One region of the Stenotrophomonas sp. 1L-E-5-B-C3 genome, then DNA from elsewhere that is predicted to be linked to it. Evidence: predicted binding sites of a transcription regulator. Region 1 holds the regulator's gene; each other region holds the start of a gene.
The links. The regulator HrcA, encoded in region 1, represses chaperone genes, less so after heat shock. The targets are predictions, from matches to a motif close to TTNGCACTCNNNNNNNNNGAGTGCNAA.

Region 1 (3,274 bases):
ATCGACGTTGGCGATCTCGATCACCGAAACGTCGAAGGTGCCGCCGCCCAGGTCGTACACCACGATCTTGCGATCCTTGTTGTCGCCCTTGTCCAGGCCATAGGCCAGCGCGGCCGCAGTCGGCTCGTTGATGATGCGCTTGACGTCCAGGCCGGCGATGCGACCTGCGTCCTTGGTTGCCTGGCGCTGGCTGTCGTTGAAGTAGGCCGGCACGGTGATGACCGCTTCGGTGACCTTCTCACCGAGGAAGTCCTCGGCGGTCTTCTTCATCTTTTCCAGCACCTTGGCCGAGATTTCCTGCGGCGCCATCTTCCTGGCATCGCTGGTGGCCACCCAGGCATCGCCATTGTCATGGGCCAGGATGCTGTACGGGACGTGCGCGATGTCCTTCTGCACTTCGGCGTCGGTGAACTTGCGGCCGATCAGGCGCTTCACCGCGTAGAAGGTGTTCTTCGGGTTGGTCACGGCCTGGCGCTTGGCCGAGGCACCGACCAGGACTTCGCCGTCCTTGGTGTAGGCGACGATCGACGGGGTGGTGCGATCGCCTTCCGAATTTTCGATGACGCGGGCCTTGCCGCCGTCCATGATCGCCACGCACGAGTTGGTGGTGCCGAGGTCGATACCAATGATCTTGCCCATGGGGGAGACTCCTTGAAGGATGTTGTTTTTGTCAGTCCGGCCGTTCGGCCGGTGGATGAATGGGATGTGGGGGAGGCTCGTGGAACATTCAAGCCATCCCCCGAACGCTGTGTTTCCGGTTGCCCGGCGCGTTCAGCGTCGGGTCGGGCGCGGATCCTGCCCGCCTCCCGGCCCCGCGGGGTCAGTCGGCCGCCACCACCACCAGCGCCGGCCGCAGCAGGCGCTCGTTGAGCAGGTAGCCCTTCTGGAACACGGTCACCACGCTGCCGGGGGCGGCGCCCGGAGTCGGCACCTGGCTGATGGCCTGGTGATGCTCCGGATTGAACGGCTGGCCGGTCGGGTCCAGCAGGACCAGGCCGTTGTCGCCGGCGACCTTCAGCAGCTGCCGGTAGGTCAGCTCCAGGCCTTCACGCAGCGGATGGGCATCGTCACCGGCGGCCTTCAGGCCGGCATCCAGGCTGTCGAACACCGGCAGCAGCTCGCCCAGCAGCTTCTCGTTGGCGAACTTGCGGGCCTGCTCGATGTCGCGGGCGACGCGCTTGCGCTGGTTCTCGAGGTCGGCGCGTTCGCGCAGTACATCGGCCTTGACCTGATCAAGCTCAGCGCGCAGGCGCTCCACTTCGTCGTTCACGCCGGCGGCGGCGGCCGCATCGGCGGCACTCTGCTGGGATTCGATATCTGGATGTTCGTGGTTCATGTCTGGGTCCCTGGCGGTCAATCTCCGCCTCCACCCACCCTAGTGTGGGCGGGATGCTGCGTTTCAAGCGTCGGATGTTCCGGGAGTGCGCCCGGCCGGTGAAAAGGCCGCGCCGAGCACATCGGCGGTGGCCTGGACCAGCGGAATCATGCGGTCGTAGGCCATCCGCTTCGGCCCGATCACGCCCAGTACGCCCAGCACCTGGCCATTGGCGGTGTACGGGGCGGTGACCAGCGAGACACCCTGCAGCGGCATCATCCCGGTCTCCTCGCCGATGAAGATACGCACGCCCGGGGCCTGGATGGTGCGCTCCAGCAGCTGCAGGATCTCGCGTTTGCTGGAAAACAGCTCGAACAGCTCGCGCAGGCGTTCCAGGTCGGACAGGTCCTGTACTCCCATCAGCCGGGTCTGGCCGGCCACCAGCATGTCGTCGGCCGGCGGCTGCAGGGCCTGCTCGGCCAGCTCGATGCTGTGCGCCAGCAGCTGCTCCAGCTCCGAGCGCGCGTCGCGCAGCTCCAGCAGCAGCCGAGTGCGGATCTCGGCCATCGGGAGGCCGGCGAAGTGGGCATTGAGGTAGTTGGCGACCTGCTCCAGCTGGCCTGGCGCGAAGTCCTGACGGGTCTCGATGACCCGGTTCTGCACCTCGTTGTCGGCGAACACCAGGATCGCCAGCACCCGGCGTCCGTCCAGCGCCACGAAATCGATCTGTCGGAAGGCAAACTGCTCGCGTCGTGGCGCGCTGACCACGCCAACGAAGTGGCTCATCGCCGACAGCAGTTCCGAGGCGCTGCCAAGCAGGGCCTGGGTGCTGCCGCCGCCCGCCAGCTCCTGACGCAGGCGGGCCAGCTCGCCCTCGCCCGGCGGCTGCATCTGCAGCAGGCTGTCGACGAACACCCGGTAGCCATGCGCGGTCGGGATGCGCCCGGCCGAGGTATGCGGCGACGCCAGCAGCCCCAGGTCTTCAAGGTCGCCGAGGATGTTGCGGATGGTGGCCGGGCTGACCTCGAGGCCGGCCACACGCGCCAGCGTCTGCGAGCCGACCGGCTCGCCGTCCTGGATGTAACGCGCGATCAGCGAGCGCAGCAGATGGCGCGCACGCGGGGCAAGCTGGTCGGGAGAACCGTGCATGGAATCAACCTGTGAGACACGGACACTAGATAATGGCGGCGCATCACCTTGGCAAGTCATTGGACCTCCCTCGCCCACGTGCTAGCGTTGCGCGGCTGCTGATACCCCTTACCCATGCTCAGACATCTTTCGATCAAGGATTTTGCCGTCGTCCGCGCCACCGAACTGGAGTTCGGGCCCGGCATGACGGTCGTTTCAGGCGAGACCGGCGCCGGCAAGTCGCTGATGGTCGACGCCCTGGGCTTCCTGTCCGGCCTGCGCGCCGACAGTGGCGTGGTCCGCCACGGTGCCGCGCGCGCCGAGCTTTCCGCCGAATTCGCGCTGGACCAGCTGCAGGCCGCGCGCCAATGGCTGGCCGACAACGAGCTGGACGATGAGGAACAGTGCCAGCTGCGGCGGGTGATCCGCGCCGATGGCGGTTCACGTTCGTGGATCAACGGCCGCCCGGTGACGCTGGCACAGCTGGCAGACCTGGCCGGATTGCTGGTCGAAATCCATGGCCAGCATGAGCAGCAGGCCCTGCTGACGCGTCCGTCGCAGCTGGCCCTGCTCGACGCCTATGCCGGCAACGAGGACGAGCGCCGCCAGGTGCGCCGTGCCGCTGCCGCCTGGCAGACGCTGGTCGACGAATCACTTGCCCTGTCGCAACAGGGCGACGTCAGTGACCGTATCGGCTTCCTTGAACACCAGCTGCGCGAGCTCGACCGCGAGGACCTTGAGCCGGAATCGATCGCCGCACTCGGCGCCAGCCACCGCCGCCAGGCCCATGCCAGCGCGTTGCTGAGTGCCTGCCAGGCCGCCAGCAACCAG
Region 2 (3,274 bases), on a different contig from region 1:
CGCTGTACGGGTAGGCGGTGTGGCCCTTGATGGTGGCGTGCAGCGAGCAGCGCAGCTGGCTGGGGCTGCTGGTGTTGACCTTGGAGTAGTAACCGGCCGGCACGCCCGGGTTGCCCGGGTCCGGATTGCCGCCGGTGCTGGCCACGGTGAAGGCGATGCGGCTGTCGGCGGCCGGGTGTGCGCCCTGCAGGTCGGTGATGCGCGCGGCGCGGATGTCGAAGCGGCAGGCTTCACCGGCCACCAGTGCAGTGTTGGTGGACAGCTTCACGCTGCGGCCGCTGGACGGGAAGGTCAACGGCACGCTGCCGGAAGTGCCGCAGCTCAGGGCGAACGCGCCGCTGGCCAGGTTCACCGTCTCGCTGAACACCACTTCCAGGTCGGCGGCGGCGGGGAAGGTGCTGCTGCCCTGGGCCGGGGTGGTGGTGGACACCGACGGCGGCGTGTTCGGGCCCGGAGTGCCGCCACCGCTGAAGGTCTGGCCGTTGTTGCAGCTGCCGAAGGTCTGCCTGGCCGACTCGGCCCAGGTGAAGTGGGCGTACTGGCTGCCACTGCCGGTCAGCTGCAGCGAGGTGCCCGGGGCCGTGCTGTTGGTCTCGGCCACCGGAATGTTCTGGCTGGTCATGCCGGCCGCGGGGCCGCCGGACGCGGTGATGGCGCCCTCGTAGCTGAGGAACTGGACCACCTTGCCGCTGGCGTCGACCAGGGCAATGCCATCGTTCGGGCCGTTCTGCAGGCCGTTGGTGGGGTAGGTGACCACGGCGATGCTGGCGCTGCCGCAGCCTGCAGCGGTACCGGCGGGAACCGGGTTGTTGGCGTAGACCACGGCCGCCGACGGATTGCTGCCGTTGTAGAGGTACAGGCGGTAGCCGGACAGATCCTCACCGGCGGTGGCCACGACTTCGATCGCTTCGCCGACGTCGCCGGCGGCGGTGCTGTCGTCGTAGTGCAGTTCGTTGATGAAGACCTCGGCCTGGGCCGGCGCGGCGGCCAGTGCCAGCAGGCAGGCAGCGGCAAGCGGGGACAGCAATCGCATCGACTACTCCTTGTGATTGGGAATGCGCGGCCGAGCCTAAGGCCGATCCAGTGACACTTTGTCGTAAATGAACGTCAGATATCTGACAGTGCGACGCGTATCACCAAATGTCGAGGGTTGGGGGCATCCGCTTGTCGCGTTGCACGCGGAACCCCGCCTTCACGCAGCACCTAGATGCGCCTTTGCCGGGCGGTGAAATTTTTTGCGGGATCGGCCTTGAAAGGCCCGGGGCCAGCTCCATCTCTGTCCTGCTCCCGATTCGTCGGGCTTTTTCGCGAGCAATGCTGGCAGTCACCTTGGGTGAGTGCTAACATCGCCAGACTTTTTCAGACCAATCAATAACTTAAGAGGTCTCTCATGAGCATCAAGCCGCTGCACGACCGCGTTGTGGTCAAGCCGATCGAAGCCGACGAAATCTCCGCCGGTGGCATCGTGATCCCGGATTCGGCCAAGGAAAAGTCCACCAAGGGTGAAGTCGTGGCCGTGGGCCCGGGCAAGCCGCTGGACAACGGCAGCGTGCGCGCTCCGTCGCTGAAGGTCGGTGACAAGGTCATCTACGGCCAGTACGCCGGCAGCTCGTACAAGAGCGAAGGCGTCGAGTACAAGGTCCTGCGCGAAGACGACGTGCTCGCCGTCATCGGCTGAGCCTCGGCGCGACCTGCTTCATCCCCTGATCTCCAATTCCCAGCCGCCGGGCATCGCCCGGCGCTACCAAAGAGGTAACTGCAATGGCTGCCAAGGATATTCGTTTCGGTGAAGACGCCCGTTCGCGCATGGTGCGCGGCGTCAACGTTCTCGCCAATGCCGTCAAGGCCACCCTGGGCCCGAAGGGCCGCAACGTCGTGCTGGAAAAGAGCTTCGGCGCTCCGACCATCACCAAGGACGGCGTCTCCGTCGCCAAGGAAATCGAACTGGCTGACAAGTTCGAGAACATGGGCGCGCAGATGGTGAAGGAAGTCGCTTCGCGCACCAACGACGACGCTGGCGACGGCACCACCACCGCCACCGTGCTGGCCCAGGCCCTGATCCGTGAAGGCGCCAAGGCTGTTGCCGCCGGCATGAACCCGATGGACCTCAAGCGCGGTATCGACAAGGCCGTCGTGGCCGCCGTCAACGAGCTGAAGAGCATCTCCAAGCCGACCGCCGACGACAAGGCGATCGCCCAGGTCGGTACCATCTCGGCCAACTCTGACGAGTCGATCGGCCAGATCATCGCTGACGCAATGAAGGAAGTCGGCAAGGAAGGCGTGATCACCGTTGAAGAAGGCTCGGGCCTGGACAACGAGCTGGACGTGGTCAAGGGCATGCAGTTCGACCGCGGCTACCTGTCCCCGTACTTCATCAACAACCAGCAGTCGCAGACCGCTGATCTGGATGACCCGTACATCCTGCTGCACGACAAGAAGATCTCCAACGTCCGTGACCTGCTGCCGGTGCTGGAAGGCGTCGCCAAGGCCGGCAAGCCGCTGCTGATCGTCGCTGAAGAAGTCGAAGGCGAAGCGCTGGCAACCCTGGTGGTCAACACCATCCGTGGCATCGTCAAGGTCGTGGCCGTCAAGGCTCCGGGCTTCGGCGACCGTCGCAAGGCGATGCTGGAAGACATGGCCGTGCTGACCGGCGGCACCGTGATCTCCGAAGAAGTGGGCCTGTCGCTGGAAAAGGCCACCATCAAGGATCTCGGCCGCGCCAAGAAGGTGCAGGTCTCCAAGGAAAACACCACCATCATCGATGGCGTGGGTGACAAGGCTGCGGTCGATTCGCGCGTTGCGCAGATCAAGACCCAGATCCAGGACACCTCCTCGGATTACGACCGCGAGAAGCTGCAGGAACGCGTGGCCAAGCTGGCCGGCGGCGTTGCCGTGATCAAGGTCGGTGCCTCGACCGAAATCGAAATGAAGGAAAAGAAGGACCGCGTCGACGACGCCCTGCACGCCACCCGTGCAGCCGTTGAAGAAGGCGTGGTCCCGGGCGGCGGCGTTGCCCTGGTCCGTGCGGTCTCCGCGCTGGCTGGCCTGAAGGGTGCCAACGAAGACCAGAACCACGGCATCCAGATCGCCCTGCGCGCGATGGAAGCACCGCTGCGCGAGATCGTTGCCAATGCCGGCGAAGAGCCGTCGGTCATCGTCAACAAGGTCAAGGAAGGCACCGGCAGCTTCGGCTACAACGCCGCCACCGGCGAGTTCGGTGACATGCTGCAGTTCGGCATCCTGGACCCGACCAAGGTGACCCGTTCGGCGCTGC
Region 3 (3,274 bases), on a different contig from region 1:
GCGTGCTTGTCCACAGGTCGCGCCGTTGCAGGTGTGCAACCTCGTGGCGGACGATGTCGCGCAGCACGTTGTTGTCCAGGCGTGCCAGCAAGGGACGGGGCAGGAGGATCTGCGGGTGCCACAGGCCGACGACCATCGGCCCGTCGACGGCGCAGGTGGCGATCATCACGTGGGCGGGCACGATGTCGGCCAGGACCGCGCGCAGTCCGGCGGTCGCCGGTTGCGCCAGCCGCCGCAGCCGGCGTGCGTGCAGCATCGCGTCCAGCAGGCGCATGCCCAGCCACAGGGTGCCCAGCAGCCACAGCAGTGCAAGCAGTGTCGGCAGGGTTTTCGGCAGTTCGACGTAGTAGATGTCGGGCTGTCGTCCGGCTTCGAAGATGGCTTCTTCCGCCGTTGCCCCTTCGCCGGGCATGGGGTGGAACGCGGCTGCGGGCGGTGCCGGTGCGGGCAGGGTGGTCGACCAGCCCGGCAGGAACGCGCTGAGTGGCAACAGCAGGGCCGCTGCCATCGCTGCGGTCAGCAGCCAGGAGCGTTGTTCGGCACTGAGGGCCTGCCGCCGTGCCAGCCACAGCGCGGGCAGCAGCACAATTGTGGACAACAGCAACTGTCGTACGCCCAATGCCATTGCCAGGTCGATGAGGTTCATTCCTTCCTCCCGGCCCTGGCATCGCTGACGCGCTGCTGCAGTGCCTGCAGTTCATTGCGGTCGATTTCGCGTTCGTCCACCAAGTGTTGTGCCAGCACGTTCGGTGAGCCGTCGAAGAACTGATGCAGAAGATGGTCAAGCGCTTGCCGGCGGGCCTGTTCGCGGCTGAGCGTGGCGTGATAGATGTAGGCGCGACCTTCCTGGCGATGGCTGACAAAGCCTTTCTTCGCCAGCACGTTGAACATGGTCAGCACCGTGGTGTACGCGACCGGCTTTTGTTGGCCGAGCACATCCGCCACATCGCGCACGGACGCTTCGCCCTTGTCCCAGAGGATGTCCAGGATGGCCTGCTCGGCGGGAGTGGGATTCTGCGAGACAGGGCGGGCCATGCGCTTCTACGTATGAATTAGTTGATGCATCGGAGCATGTCGCCGGGTGGCTGTCAACGGGTTTCTTAGTAGTAAAGGGACGACCCTCAGCCCTCGGGCCTGAACACCGGGCAACGTCTCCTGGCCTGAATGGACCTCCAGGACGGCCCGTTCAGCTCCGCTTGACCGGAAATCGCCGGTTTCCGGTGGGTAATTGATTGAATTCCAAGGGATTGTGAATCCCGAAAAGCGTGCTCGCCACTGTCATCAAATCGCGCTACGGTAGGGCTCTGTTTGGGACCAGTGTTGCATCAATAGGATGCTGGAACTTTTTCCTCCTTTAGCAGTCCAAATCCCGGACTGCTAAGATGGGTGCCTATGAGCCAGAACACCTCTACTGCCCTTGTGGCAAACAATCTCCCGATTCCCAGTGCGCTCGGTTCGCTGGACGCCTACATCGGTGCCGTGCACCAGATCCCGGTGTTGTCGGTCGATGACGAACAGGACCTGGCCCGTCGCTTCCGCGACGGCAACGATCTGGACGCCGCCCGCGAGCTGGTGCATTCGCACCTGCGCTTCGTGGTGCACGTGGCCCGCGGCTACAACGGCTACGGCCTTGCCCTGGGCGACCTGATCCAGGAAGGCAACATCGGCCTGATGAAGGCGGTCAAGCGCTTCGACCCGGAAATGGGCGTGCGCCTGGTCTCCTTCGCGGTGCACTGGATCCGTGCCGAGATGCACGAGTTCATCCTGAAGAACTGGCGCATCGTCAAGGTCGCCACGACCAAGGCGCAGCGCAAGCTGTTCTTCAACCTGCGCAAGTCGAAGACGCGCCTGGGCTGGATGAACGCGGCCGAAGTCAGCGCGGTGGCCAAGGATCTGAACGTGTCCGAGCGCGAGGTCATGGAAATGGAGTCGCGCCTGTCCGGTCGCGATATCGGTTTCGATGCGCCGACCGATGAGGACAACGAGCACGCGCCGCCGTCGCCGGCCGCTTATCTCGTGGCCAATGACGAAGACCCGTCGATGGCCTACGAGCGTGCCGACAGCGAAGACAACCAGATGCAGCTGCTGCGCGAAGGCTTGGCCGAGCTGGATGCGCGTTCGCGTGACATCATCCGCCGCCGCTGGCTGGATGCCGACAGCAAGGTGACGCTGCAGGAGCTGGCCGACGAGTACGGCGTGTCGGCCGAGCGTATCCGCCAGGTTGAAGCCAATGCGCTGAAGAAGATGAAGGCGCTGTTCACCGCGTAAGGCGGGTTGGCGTTGAAGCAATGAAAGGGCCCGGCACTGCCGGGCCTTTTCTTTTTTGGGTGTTCAATCCACGCGTGGCGTGGATCTACCCCAGCTATTCAGAACCAGTAGATCCACGCCATGCGTGGCTGCAGTGCAGCCATGGTCTGACGCGATCAGCTATCGAACTGACGAGCTGATTCTGCTGGGATATGCGAAACGGCGCAGAAGGTGTGCACTCATCATGGCTCCGAAGGGAACGCGTGCAAAAGAAACACTACTGGAGGCGATATACGACGCTGCTGTGAGCCTGCACGGTCATGGCGTCATCGATACGCCTCGTTTGAAGATCTACGAGGCGCTTTGTCTTGGGCGTGATCCGAGTGCGACAGTTCGCGGGCAAGGAAATCGCGGCCGTCCACGGCGCGACCTGATTGAACACAACGACAGTGATTCGGGAGGAGGCCCGGCAAGGCCGGGCCTCCATCCACGCCAAGCGTGGATAACCTGATGCCGGCCTCACCCCTCGCGTGCGATCGCGCGCCAACCGATGTCGTTGCGGTGGAATTCGTTGGCCCAGCTGACCTTGGCCACGCCGGCATAGGCGTTGGCCTGCGCATCGCGCACGCTGTTGCCCAGTGCGGCCACGCACAGCACGCGACCGCCCGCACTGACTACGTGGCCCTGCGCGTCCAGCGTGGTACCGGCATGGAACACCTTGGCACTGGCAGGTACGTCGTCCAGGCCGGAGATCACATCACCGGTGATCGGCGACTCCGGGTATGGGCTGGCCGCCAGCACCACGCCGAGCGACGGCCGCGGGTCCCACTGCGCTTCCACCTGGTCCAGCCGGCCATCGATGGCGGCTTCCACCAGCTCCACCAGATCCGACTGCAGGCGCAGCATCACCGGCTGGGTTTCCGGGTCGCCGAAGCGCACGTTGAATTCGATCACCTTCGGCGCGCCGCTGGCATCGATCATCAGGCCGGCGTAGAGGAAACCGGTGAACGGGATACCGTCGGCAATC

Region 2: AC0Z6F_RS17045 (co-chaperone GroES) is a predicted target of HrcA. The motif match lies at 1,318-1,344, and genes of this name have one in related genera.
Region 3: rpoH (RNA polymerase sigma factor RpoH) is a predicted target of HrcA. The motif match lies at 1,355-1,381, and genes of this name have one in related genera.

Annotation. Positions count from the first base shown of each region.
Region 1 covers NZ_JBXAWS010000002.1:151,768-155,041, reverse strand. Annotated here, with positions in the region: gene dnaK (molecular chaperone DnaK) at 1-639, opposite strand, end outside; gene grpE (nucleotide exchange factor GrpE) at 821-1,336, opposite strand; gene hrcA (heat-inducible transcriptional repressor HrcA) at 1,400-2,464, opposite strand; gene recN (DNA repair protein RecN) at 2,579-3,274, shown strand, end outside.
Region 2 covers NZ_JBXAWS010000014.1:118,632-121,905, reverse strand. Annotated here, with positions in the region: gene AC0Z6F_RS17050 (endonuclease) at 1-1,033, opposite strand, end outside; gene AC0Z6F_RS17045 (co-chaperone GroES) at 1,391-1,678, shown strand; gene groL (chaperonin GroEL) at 1,762-3,274, shown strand, end outside.
Region 3 covers NZ_JBXAWS010000009.1:27,608-30,881, reverse strand. Annotated here, with positions in the region: gene AC0Z6F_RS13125 (M56 family metallopeptidase) at 1-646, opposite strand, end outside; gene AC0Z6F_RS13120 (BlaI/MecI/CopY family transcriptional regulator) at 643-1,035, opposite strand; gene rpoH (RNA polymerase sigma factor RpoH) at 1,393-2,268, shown strand; gene purD (phosphoribosylamine--glycine ligase) at 2,767-3,274, opposite strand, start outside.